3 regions of the Brevibacillus gelatini genome follow, and region 1 is predicted to be linked to each of the others. Evidence: riboswitches for the same ligand, from Rfam matches in the RefSeq annotation. Region 1 holds a riboswitch; each other region holds the start of a gene.
The links. A riboswitch is a leader RNA that binds a small molecule or an ion and turns the genes downstream of it on or off. The one in region 1 is predicted to bind cyclic di-GMP.
Positions count from the first base shown of each region.

Region 2: linked by a shared signal. The riboswitch ahead of AAFJ72_RS04845 (GNAT family N-acetyltransferase) and the one ahead of ggt (gamma-glutamyltransferase) in region 1 are both predicted to bind cyclic di-GMP.
Region 3: linked by a shared signal. The riboswitch ahead of folE (GTP cyclohydrolase I FolE) and the one ahead of ggt (gamma-glutamyltransferase) in region 1 are both predicted to bind cyclic di-GMP.

Region 1 covers NZ_CP154342.1:4,235,272-4,239,446, reverse strand. Annotated here, with positions in the region: gene AAFJ72_RS20365 (methyl-accepting chemotaxis protein) at 1-802, opposite strand, end outside; gene ggt (gamma-glutamyltransferase) at 930-2,648, opposite strand; cyclic di-GMP riboswitch class I at 2,823-2,911, opposite strand; gene AAFJ72_RS20355 (SET domain-containing protein) at 3,134-3,751, shown strand; gene AAFJ72_RS20350 (glutamine--tRNA ligase/YqeY domain fusion protein) at 3,836-4,175, shown strand, end outside.
Region 2 covers NZ_CP154342.1:926,248-930,422, reverse strand. Annotated here, with positions in the region: gene AAFJ72_RS04860 (AzlC family ABC transporter permease) at 1-151, opposite strand, end outside; gene AAFJ72_RS04855 (TrmB family transcriptional regulator) at 174-998, opposite strand; gene AAFJ72_RS04850 (hypothetical protein) at 1,129-1,311, opposite strand; cyclic di-GMP riboswitch class I at 1,590-1,674, shown strand; gene AAFJ72_RS04845 (GNAT family N-acetyltransferase) at 1,823-2,386, shown strand; gene AAFJ72_RS04840 (methyl-accepting chemotaxis protein) at 2,392-3,855, shown strand; gene AAFJ72_RS04835 (sensor domain-containing diguanylate cyclase) at 4,089-4,175, shown strand, end outside.
Region 3 covers NZ_CP154342.1:913,651-917,825, reverse strand. Annotated here, with positions in the region: gene AAFJ72_RS04800 (ATP-binding protein) at 1-464, opposite strand, end outside; gene AAFJ72_RS04795 (SDR family oxidoreductase) at 481-1,200, opposite strand; gene AAFJ72_RS04790 (6-carboxytetrahydropterin synthase) at 1,197-2,018, opposite strand; gene folE (GTP cyclohydrolase I FolE) at 2,068-2,652, opposite strand; cyclic di-GMP riboswitch class I at 2,728-2,813, opposite strand; gene AAFJ72_RS04780 (hypothetical protein) at 3,143-3,361, opposite strand; gene pelA (pectate lyase) at 3,627-4,175, shown strand, end outside.

The DNA.
Region 1 (4,175 bases):
TATGCAGATACAAGCCAAAGTTTGTTGTCGGAATCGGGGAGTAGGTGACGACGTATTCCTTGCCTTGATCGATGTAGCTGTAGGAGCCTTTTTCGGTTTTGTCTGCTTTCAAAATGTCCACTAAAGCCTGCGGCAGTGCTGATTCATCAAGCGGCTTGCCGATCAGCTCCTGGTTGGGATGGTACTGAATCTGGTGCAGTCTGTCCACCAGAATCGGGTAGCCGTCGCCGCCTGCATTCAAATTGGCCAGAAACATTGCTGTGAACTGGTCCACATTGACAAGCCCGGTCAGGACGCCAAGCGCTTCTTTGTTTTTTCCGGTGACAGGAGAAGCGACAATGATGGAGCGGTTTCCTGTTGTTTTGGCGACCAGGACATCAGAGAAGCTCGGTTTGCCCTGCATGCCATCTTTGAAAAATTGCCGCTCGCTAAGGTCAATCCCGATGCTTTTCGGAAACGTATCAGCGGATACTTTTCCGTCGCTGCCGATAAACGTGTTGCCGTCGTACAGCTTCATTTCTTCGGTAAACTTTTGGATGAACTCGTTTTTCGCTGCCGCGTCAGCGGATTGAATGTCTGAGGTGCGAGCCAAAACCTGAATTTCGGTCATGCGTCGGTCCAAATATTGATCCATCGCAAGTGCCGTACTGGAGGTCAGGTCTACATAAGAAGCTTTTTGCTTGTCGATCAGGATGGATGAAAAGCTGTTTGTAATATACAGAGAAACGACAGCAAGGGGAATGACTGCGACGGCGAGAAACCAAAGAATCATTTTATTCCTTAGTTTTTTGAGCAAAAACATAGGCTTTTCCCACCCCTATTTCGAGCTTGACAGCCGCTTTTTGCAAAAAGGATGCAGAAAGCGCTGCCTGTACAAAAGAGAAAGCACAGTCAGGCTGCCAAAGGAAATTCAGCAGCCTGACGAGCGATTAGTATCCCAGTGCCGCGCCTTCACCGCGAGGGTCAGCGCCGCCAAACTTCACATTTGTAACCGGGTCAATCAAGATAGCGCCGGACTGTCCCATTGCGTCGGTGAAGGCCGCTTCCAGCTTTTCGACCGGATGGCCGCGTTTCACCAGCTCATCCAGAACGTCTTGCGGAATCCGGCTTTCGACTTTCAGGTTGTTGGAGGCAGAGCCCCAGTTGCGGCCATGCAGCCATCTTGGTGCTTCGATCGCATCTTGTACACTGAAGCCGAAGTCGATGATGCGTGTGACGATTGCAGCCTGTGTTTGTGGTTGGCCTTCGCCGCCTTGTGTTCCGTAGAGCAGGTAAGGCTTGTCTCCCTTAAAGAGCATGGCAGGGTTAAGCGTGTGGAAGGTGCGTTTGCCTGGCTCCAGGTGGTTGACATGGTTCGGGTCCAGGGAGAAGTAGCTGCCGCGGTTTTGCAACAGAACGCCTGTGTCTTTGGCAACGATGCCGGAGCCCCAGTCAAAATAGTGGCTCTGGATTACCGACACGGCATTGCCGTCCTTGTCCACGACGCCAAACCAAGTCGTATCGCCTTTTGGATCGAGCGGCTCGACTGTTTTTGCTGCCTGTTTCATGTCAATGCGCGCTGCCAGTGCTTTTCCGTGCTCCTTCGACAACAGCTCGTCCACAGGAATATCTACGAATGCCGGGTCAGTCAGCCATTTGTCACGGTCGGCAAAAGCTTGCTTGGTCGCTTCAACGATGACGTGGTAGTAATCCGCTGTTCCTTCGCCCATGCTCTTGAGGTCAAAGTTGTTCAGCACGTTCAGAATCGAGAGGGAAGCCATTCCCTGAGAGTTCGGCGGCATGTTGTACGCTTTGTAGCCGCGATAGTCTACAGTGATTGGGTCTGCCCAGGTGGAGGTGTGCTTCTCGAAGTCTTTCAGCGTGAGTAGTCCGCCATTTTTTTGCAGGTCTGCTACGATTTTTTGCGCGACTTCGCCTTTGTAGAATCCGTCAGCACCTTTTTGGGCAATGATTCGCAGCGTTTTGGCAAGGTCCTTTTGCTTGAGAATCTCGCCTGCGGCGTACGGCTCTCCGTTCGGCTTCAGGAACGTTTTGCGGAAGCCCTCAAAGCGCTGGAGATTTTTCAGATCGTTGTCAGTAGGATCAATCGCGTATTGAGTCCAGTAAACCTGGTTAGGTGATACGGGATATCCGTTTTCAGCGTATCCGATGGCAGGCTCCAGCAGCTTGTGCCAAGGCAGCTTGCTGTTGCCCATGCTCTTGTGTGCGTAGTTGTAGGCTTCCCACCAGCCGGAAACAACGCCGGGAACGGTGTTGGCCGCCTCGTAGCCGCGGGAAGGAATTTTGTCATAGCCTTTGCTTTTGTAGTATTCGATGGTTGCTTTTTCGCCAGCTCGTCCACTGCCGTTCAGCGCTTTCAGCTCTTTTGTTTTGGCGTTGTAGATGAGCCAGAAGCTATCCCCGCCAATGCTTGTGTAGTGAGGGTAGACAACGGAGAGGGTAGAAGCTGCGGTAATTGCGGCGTCTACTGCGTTTCCACCGTCTTCCAGCGTTTTCAGGGCTGCAGCTGTAGCCAAATAGTGTGGGGTTGTGACCATTGCATTTGGCGACATGGATGTTGGGCGATTGGCAGCTTGGGCCGGAGCGAATGTTGTCAGCCCGATTGCCGCGCTCAATGCGACGGTAGAAAGTTTTTTCCACAATGACATCTGATGAAGCCTCCTTTGTATTTTTGTGAAAGGATTGCAACAATCTGACAGCTTTTTGCAGCCTCACCTCCTTAAAAAGATCCTGTATCTACAAAAATAGACAAAACTAGACATTTTTCGAGCACATAAAAAGACCAATGATATAGGATCATTGGTCTTGTCCTACATCAATACTTCGGTAGCTGGCTGGCATGGCCGCACGTGCGGAAGTAGCCCCTCTAGCTTTGCGTCGCCGGATTTCTCCGGGTTTGCCGTTTCGATATCAATGGATATATTGATGCAAATGGTACAGGAAAAATATCCTAAAACCCTTTTGTCAATACTATAGACGATTTGTCGATTTATGTAAATACGGAATTTACTTTTCCTTTAGAAATAAGGAAGGGTCAGGGAGGTATGTTTTTCACAGACATTCACACACCTTCGCTGGCGGAACTGCTTATGATGGGAAAAAGGCACATTTGCCAAGGAGTGAAACAACGACCATGATGCATCCCGATACAGAGCTTCGCTATATCAACGATGAGATCGGGTATGGTGTGTTTGCGACAAAATTGATTCCAAAAGGCACAATTGTCTGGGTCCAGGATGATCTCGATCAGGTATTGGACCCAGCCTTTGTGGAAAAACTGGACCCATTGAGAAAACAGGATGTGCTGAAATATTCGTTCAAAAACCAGTTCGGACAATACATTCTCTGCTGGGATAAGGCGCGGTTTGTCAACCACAGCTTCCATCCAACCTGTGTGGCGACGATGTACGATCTGGAGCTGGCGGCACGAGACATTTTGCCGGGTGAGGAACTGACTGATGATTACGGAACGCTGAACCTGGATGAACCGTTTGACTGCTTGCCGGAGCCGGGCACGACTCGCTCAAGGGTGATGCCTGACGACCTGCTTCGCTATTATCGCCAATGGGATGAGATTGCGGCAGCCGCCTTCGAACGATTCAATCAGGTTGAACAGCCGCTGCTCCACCTCGTACAACCGAGCCATTTGCAAACGATTCGCGGCATTACCGAGCAGCGCCGATCCCTCGACTCCATCATTTCGCTGTATTGCCAGCCACAGTCGCAATGGTCAAAAGAGCAGGAGTGGTAGCCGCAGCGGGCCGGACAACGGCCCGATTTTGTTGAACTCTGGGAGGAGAATCAGTATTATGGAATGTAAAGGTGAAGTGAAAGGTTGATTTCATTGGAAAACAAGGTAGCGTCATCCAACTTTATCCGCAACATCGTGATTGACGACCTGCAATCAGGCAAGGTCAAGGAAGTGATTACCCGCTTTCCGCCGGAGCCGAACGGGTATCTTCATATTGGACATGCAAAAGCCATCTGCCTGAACTTTGAGCTGGCAAGCGAATTCAAAGGCAAGGCTCACCTCCGTTTTGACGATACCAATCCGGTGAAAGAAGACACTGAGTACGTGGAAGCGATCAAAACAGACGTCAAATGGCTTGGATTTGAATGGGACGGGCTGTTTTTTGCCTCGGATTACTTTGAAGAGATGTACAAGCGTGCGGTGC
Region 2 (4,175 bases), 1.2 Mb from region 1:
TAAGCCCAGCGGTCTTTTCCAGCACGCCTGCCGCAAACCCGATGCTTAAATAGCCGAGCAGGGTAGGAATACAATCCTTGACCCCCTGCAAAAAGCTCCCCTGTTCACCTGCGCTCGCCAATGCTTCCACTTGCACCTGTTCTCGCCCCACTGTTCTCCCTCTCCCTCTTCTTTCACTCCGGCTGGTTTGGCTTGAATCTTTTCCCTGTGACCACATGATATAGGTCCGGCTTGTTGCGCCAGAGAGACTCCACCTTATCCGGCCCAAGCCCCTTCGTCACTGCCGCAAACATAATATCGTGGCGAATGTACTCGACGGCGACCAGAACGAGTGCCGGGTCCTTCGTTTTGACCGCCCAGGAAACCGTGTTTGGCGCAAAATTGGCAATCAGCACTTCCTCCAGATCCCGCGCGACAATCGTGAGATGCCCGCCCATGCGCTCCTTGGCAACATCAGGCGCCATATAATCATGATGATACGTCGTCCCGATCCGCGTCTCTTGCGGGCCAAACAGAACGGAAAAGACGGCAATTCCTTCTTCCGTACGCTTTTCCACTGCTTCCTGGACAAATGGCACCTGGGGCTCCCAGATCGACAGCCACACTTCCTTGCCAGCCTGCTCGATCATTTGCCTCATTTCCATGAGCACCCGCTCGTCGCCGCTGATACGCTGAATGACGTCGATCTCTTGCTCTGACTCCAGCGCCGACAAGTTTTTCTCCAGGTAGTCGAAGGACGCTTCAAACTGTCCACGCAACCGGCGAACCAGCTCCCTGGCTGGCAGCGGCGCATACGTGACCGGCTCGGAAGGCACGATGTACACAGCCCCCTTGTCAACAAGCTTGCCGACGACCTCGTAAATCATCGAGCGCGGCACGCCGGAGCGCTTGCTGATTTCGTATCCTGTGATCGGAGAGTGCTTGAGCAGGCTGATGTATGCCTTGCACTCGTACTGGGAAAATCCAAGCTTTTGCAGTTCCTTGTAAATGTCTTCCATGCCGACTCCTTTTATAGTAGTTAGTGTTATACTCACTATAAATTCAGAATCGTTTCTTTGTCAATGTGTTCCTTTCCGATCCAGTAAAAAAAAGCCCTCCGTGTTGGGGGCTTTTGGGACGGTAAACATCCTAGACAAGATCGCGCACTTTTATAAAAGAAACGTTCCTTACATTGACGACGACATCATCGTATTGCAGCCATCCATCTTTTTGGTTGGCGACCATTTGAATGATTTCTTCCGGTTCGGTCGTCTCGATTTTGACCATCTCGCCTCCCGAAAAGTGAAATTCGATCGTTTTGACCTCTCTCATTTTGCATCCCTCCTGTTTTTCTAGTTATCGGATGGATGAAAAACTTTTGTTACGCACGAGCCAGCCATTTTGACGATTCGCGAAAAAGTCCTGGCACAACCCGCCTATGTTCCTATCGATCCACTTTTTTTTCGCTCGTTTTTCTCTATCAAAACTACCAATTCTGAGCCGTTTACTTACTAATAAATTGGTCATTTTACCCTACCAAAACTTGACAAACTTGCTTCAATTGGATTATATTTTACACAATTCGACACTTCTATACATAATTCGCAAACAGATGAAAAAGGCAAAGTCATCGAAAGGTGGCGACGCAAAACCACGGGTCTAAAGTCTTTTGACCATGACGGCCGGGTTGCCATCCATCATAAACATAGTCATTGGATGATGGCGACTTTGTGCTGTTCCCGTATGTGGAATGGCTTTTTTAAATCCCCAAAGAGGAGAGAGGAGGAGCTCATATACCCATCAACAGTAGACTTGTACATCCAAAAACAATAGAGAGAGAAAAATGGAGTGGAGTATAATGTACAAACTAGTTGATACAGCAGAGTCCTTGGCACTTTTCCACGAAATCAAAGAAAGCGTCTGGACCTCCATGGGTTTTGAAATGGAATACGCAAAAGACGGTTCCGATGTCTATCTTTTGATGTCCGATGGAGACGAGCCAGGGGGAACATTCGAATTCACGCCACACGAAAAATCTTCCGACTATCTGAAAAATTTGTTTCAGGACGTCTTGACAAGCGAAATGAAGGTCGTCGAAGTGGACAGTTTTGCTGTCTTGCCCAAGTTCCGCGGAAAACTCGGACGCTGGGGAATAGCTCTCATGATGGATTATGCTGAAAAACACGGTTATACGCATGCAGTCGGTTTGTCGGATCCGGCTTTTTTCCAGTTAATTAACAACAAGTACAATGTCAGAGCGACACAAGTGAAAGAAATCGTCTTCTACAAAGGGGCAAATGCCATTCCGACTGTCTTCCACCTGCAGGAAGCCTATCTGAATAAGCACAAGCCTGAATTTGCCTGGTATCAAGCGCTTTGCAAACAAATAAAAGTCGAGGTAGGTTGACTGACATGGAACTCTTACAAAGAAGAAATAACTGGGTCGTCTTTGTTTTTGCAAGCATCATTACCACCGTCCAGGTCTTGAACCTCATCATGGGGGTTCCGTTCTCCTTCGTTCTAACCGTGCTGGGAATTTTGTACGGGGTGCTCGCACCTTTTGCCTACTTGTCCAACCGGCCAGCCTTGCGGGACAAGATGGCTCCCTTCATGAAGTTTTTCAACTTCGCTGTCATCGGCATTTTCATGTTCGTCATCGTGGGGCTCGACCCTTGGCTGGTCAACATTATGACGATCATGTTCTACGTCGCGGTCATGGGCATTTATCAGGACAGACTGATTAACATCCTGACCCTGCTTGCAGCATTCGGAATTGTCTCCTACTATTTCCTGACGAACGGCGAAGCAATTTTCTACACATCCGATCCTGCTCATCTGTTGTACTACTTGCTGGCCTTCGGCTTCGTGTCCGCTGCGAGCATGCTGCACTCGATTTTCAACAACAAGCTGCAGCAGGAAAGCGAAGAGCAACAGCAGCAAGTGATCGCCTCCAAAGAATCGCTGCAACGCATTCTGGACCAGATCAACGAATCGCTTCACACTGTCCAGGAATATCAGGAGAATTTGAACAAGGTCACAGATGGCGTGAATGTCCGCGCAGTTGAGACAGTTTCTGCCCTCCAGGAGATCATGAATTCGTTCTCCACACAGACAGACAACACCAACGAACTGCGCCGTGAGATGGGCACAACCAACCATCAGGTAGAGGACATGACCCGCTCTGTGACAGAAATGCACGAATACGTGGAATCGACCAAGGAAGCGACCAATGAAAGCAGCAAGCGCATCAGCAACATCGGCAACGACTTCGAACGCTTCATCAAGGACATTCAAGGCACAAACCAGCTCATTCAAGAGCTGAACAAGGAAACGGAATCGATCGAAAAGATCATCCAAACGATCTCGGATATTTCGGCACAGACCAATCTCTTGGCGCTCAACGCAACTATCGAGGCTTCCCGGGCGGGCGAGCATGGCCGAGGCTTTGCCGTCGTAGCAGAAGAGGTGCGCAAGCTGGCCGAGTCTTCGAAGCTGTCCTCCGAATCAATCGCGACCCTGTTGCTGACGATTCGCCAAAAAATGAAGCTCGTCTCCGACATGATCTCCGAGTCCCAGCTTTCGTTTGAGAAAAACAGCGAAGGGATCATGGAGGTTCAGGAAATGTTTACAGACGTGGACAAATACATGCACAACTTCGCAGAGAAAACGAAAAATCTGCAAGAGTTTATCGTCCACGTCCACAGCATGATTCAGGAAGTAAACGCCAAAGTCGAAGTCAATGCAGAGATCACCGACAAAAACAAGGAGAGCCTGGAAGAAGTCCTCATGCTCGTCTCAGAGCAAAAAGAGGAAATCGTCAAAGTATCCGGCGGGTTCGAAAAGATCGAGCAACAAATCCGCAGCTTGAATACTTAAAACAGGTCGACTAGATTTATCTAACTGCCCTCTGTCTGTAGAGGGCAGTTTTTTTATAGGCAACCCCCTCTTTCCTCCTGTTTTTTACAGTTGTGAGGCAAGTGTAGGATTATCTTCATAAATTTTATTTTTTGCATGGCATGTCCCGCTCGTATGGCTTATAATACACATGTTATTTTTACTGTTCTCGTCTATACATGGATCGATCCAACGCAAAGAGAGGCCTTAACCATATGCCTGTTTTTCATCGTTTTCTAACGAACCATGGGAAAAAGATTGGTTTGACTACCCTGTTGACGGGTATGGTTTCCTTGTCCATT
Region 3 (4,175 bases), 1.2 Mb from region 1:
TAGACTTCCCATATTTTTCTTTCCACCGTTGAATTCACGCAATGATTCAAATCTTCGGGATGGAAGATGGCGGAAATATTTTTTTTGCCCTCCTCATAGACTTTCAAAAAACTTTCGTGGTATTTCGCAGGCAACCGCATTTCCCGAACGCGGAGATACACATCATCGTTATCCATAATCCAACTCACCATATTGTTTGCTAAGCGAAGAAGGTATTTCGCTTCGTCCGCCTGATTCTCTACAAATGTTTCCACGGAAAAAGGCAAATAGATCAAACTGTCTTGAAGGGATTGATCGGCATTGAGCTGCTTGGCGAGATTGCGCGCAACCAACCCGATCACCGCTCTCTTTTGAGCTTCGAAAGGACTGTTGATTGATACGGGTTGAGGGAACTGTATTTGTGGTGCTTGTACTGATTTCCTTTTGTCTTTGCTGCTGAATATCCTGTTTAATATCGCCCACACAAGTTAAATGCCCTCCTCACAAAATGCCCAATGGAGGCATAATAGTGATTTCGTCAATGGCGGCACCATCAGGTTGACACAATAGATAAACAATATGCTTGGCCAATGAATCAACCGGGATCATTTGCGATGTATCAGGCTTTGGTTCTATGGAATCCCACAATGGAGTATGGACTGCTCCCGGCAATACTGCCGTCACCTGAACACCTTGCCCCCGAAGTTCTGCCTGCAGTACCTTCGTTAGACCCAACACCCCGAATTTGGAAGCGGAATATCCGCCGCAACCGGGCAACGCAGTTGTACCGGCAATGGAGACGACATTAATCATCCTCCCCTTGTGGTTTTGCACCATATGCTGGCCAAAGTGTTTACAGGAAAGAAACGTTCCTCTCAGATTTACGGCAATCATCCGGTCGAAATCTTCGGTGTCCATCGTCAGCGATGAATGAAACACGCAAACCCCCGCGCAATTAATGAGCGCATCCACTTTCCCATATCGAAAAACGGCCTGATCTGCAAAACGACGAACAGAACTTTCATCTGTAACATCCAAAGACATCACCAGGGGATTTGTACTCATTTGGGAAGCCATAGCCTTTAATTCGGTTTCGTTTCTTGCCCCGAGAACAAGATTTGCCCCCAGTTGGTCCAATAACATCGCGGTTGCTTTCCCAATTCCTTTGGATGCTCCTGTAATGGCGATTGTCTTTCCGTTGAGCTGCCTAAAATCAATCATGTTTGCTCACCCGTTCCGTCATACTCAAAATAATTTTTTTCCGTTTCCCAAAGACCGATCTTGTGCAGCTGCGGAAGATGCGGATGCAGCATGTTATAAATCACCATCGCAACTACTTCCGATGTCGGGTTCAAATCCTTGAATTCTTCCGTATCCAAATTCAAATGCTTGTGGTCAAATTTATCCAGGACAACTGTTTCCACGATTTCATCCAGTTCAGATAAATGGATAATCATTCCCGTAATCGGGTCGGGTTCTCCTTGAACGGTTACATCAAGGTAATAGTTGTGGCCATGACCATGTGGGTTGTTGAATTTTCCGAATAATGCGACATTTTCTTCCGGAGACAGATCGTTACTATGCAAACGATGTGCTGCACAAAAATGATATTTACGCGTAAGCCTGGTCATGGAACCACCCTCCATTTCTGCAGACAAGTAATGGTTTTCATGCAATCGAATCCGATGCAATTCGCACCCCTCAAACCGATTCTCAAGAGACTGCCAGATATATTGGACCAGGTTTTCCGTAGTGGGAATCCGTTGCTGAAAAAAGGGGTGTTCCCGATCCAAAAATTTACCGTCGAGTTCCTCGCTCACAAATGAATGGGCGATCTGCTTAATCTCCGTTGTATTGACCACAATCCCGGATTTCTCATTCAAGGTGCCTTTGACCATGATTTCGAGCTTGTAATCATGCCCGTGCCCGCTCGGATTATTGCACTTACCGAATACACGGCGATTTTCTTCCTCACTCCACGCGGGTACACGATACACATACGTTGCCGAAAAATCGATTCTTCGCGATAAATAGAGCACGGTTGACCTCCTTGGCTGTCGGGTTCCTTGCACTTGTTTTTGGCTGGGTCTATTGTCTTACGAGGGAGCGGTCAAACTCTTCACATAACGCCGGATTTTCAGCAAATAATCCCTTTTTCACTGTAGTCACCGTTGCTGTACCCGGCTTTTTGATTCCTCTCGCGCACATGCACAGGTGAGTTCCTTCGACAGTCACAATCACTCCTTTTGGGTTCAGCACATTCCATATGGCGTCAGCAATTTGCGTCGTCATTCTCTCCTGTACCTGCGGCCGTTGGGAAACGAGTTCCACCAGTCTGGCAAACTTGCTTAAACCGACGATTCTTCCATCTGGTATATATCCAATATGTGCTTTCCCGTAAAAAGGAATGATATGGTGCTCACAAAATGTATAGTAAGTAATATCCTTTACCGTAATCATGCCGTCATACTGTTCTTCAAACGTTGTGGTCAATGCTGTTTCAGGATTTACCCCTACCCCGGAAAAAACTTCCCGGTACATTTTGGCAACCCGCTTCGGTGTATCCAAAAGTCCCTCACGTTCCGGGTTTTCTCCAATTTCCTTCAAAATATTGCGAATGCTTTCTTCAATGACATCGTTTTGGATTCGGTTGCTCGTTACTAGTGGCTGCATACGATGACCCCCTAAAATGTAAATAAAATCCAGTCCGATATAAGGACTGGATTTTCTACTAATACCCATTCCCAATTCGGCAACCCGGCTGTCATAGCATTTTTTGCTTTAGACCCGTGGCTTTGCGTCCCCATCTTTCAATAGGTTTGCCATTTGTCGTGAAGAAATTGTGATGGCGAGTAGTATGGTGTTAAATTCGAAATATTGGGAAATTTCTTGTTATTTTGAGGTGTAGTCAGGACTTTTCTCCTGGTTCCATAGACCAGGAAGTCATCTGGATGAAAACTAGCTTGAGCTCTTTATTTGTTTTCATGAACCTTGGTTTATCCATTCGGATAGACCTATTTGCCCTTAAAGTAAATAGGTCTAATCACCCAATAAGAGCGGTGTAAATAGAGATTTTAGATTATTTTGTCTCTTTCCATCATTCTACTCCTGTTTTTGACACATTTCAATGCTAAATCACCATTTCTTGACATAATTTTTCCGTTTATCGTAAAAATTCAACAAAAAATTCACATTTCTGAAAAACCAATATCATTCCAACACAAAAAGCACTGACCGGATTGGCCAATGCAGGATAGGTGTTTTGGTTGTTTTGCGTTTTTTGTTTTGCTCGATATAGGTATGCTCTTCCCCGTTTTTTATCTCTTTGTCCTTCAATCATTTCCTCTTTTCCACGAAAAAGCAACAGCAGCGGCAGTGCCAAGTATGGGCCTTTCCACTAAGCTTTCGAGCTTATCCGCTGCTGGACGTGGACTACATCCCATCCAGCGTTCACAAAAAAAGATACATATTTTCCGCGCAACTTTTTATTGACAAATTGATTTTCGTGCAACTATCATACGGATATGCTTTTTTTGGCTATTCGAGAAATTTTTGGTAGATAAATTTGTGAAAGGAGTGGTGTGTCTCCTCACATCCTGTAAAAAGCTTTTCATCAAGAAGTAGATAACATTCAAGGAGGATTCATAATGTCCAAAACAAAGAAAAGAGTTGTATCCGCTGCATTAGTTCTCACACTTGGCATGACTTTTTTGAGTTCCAATCCACTTCCATTCTCTATCGCCTATGCTGCTGATGCTTCGGGTACGACCGCAAGTATCTCGGAAATTTTGAAAAACCAGCAAGCTGACGGCGGTTGGAAAAAAGATTATTCCGAAACCAAAGGAGAATGGGCAAAGTCCACGATTGACAACAAGGCTACTTATACTGAAATCAGACGATTGGCAAGTGAGTTTAAGAAAACCCAAAATACCAAGTATTCCGATGCGGCTATTAAGGGAATCCAGTTCTTGCTGAACATGCAATATGAGAACGGCGGGTGGCCACAGATTTATAAAGCTTCCGGCTATCATCGTCACATCACCTACAACGATGACGCAATGATTAATGTCATGATTCTTTTGGATGAAGTGGCAAACAGAAAAGGTGACTTTTCTTTTGTAGATAAAGCTTTAGCGGATAAAAGCCGTAAAGCGGTAGAAAAAGGTGTCGAGTGCCTTTTAAATACCCAAGTGAAA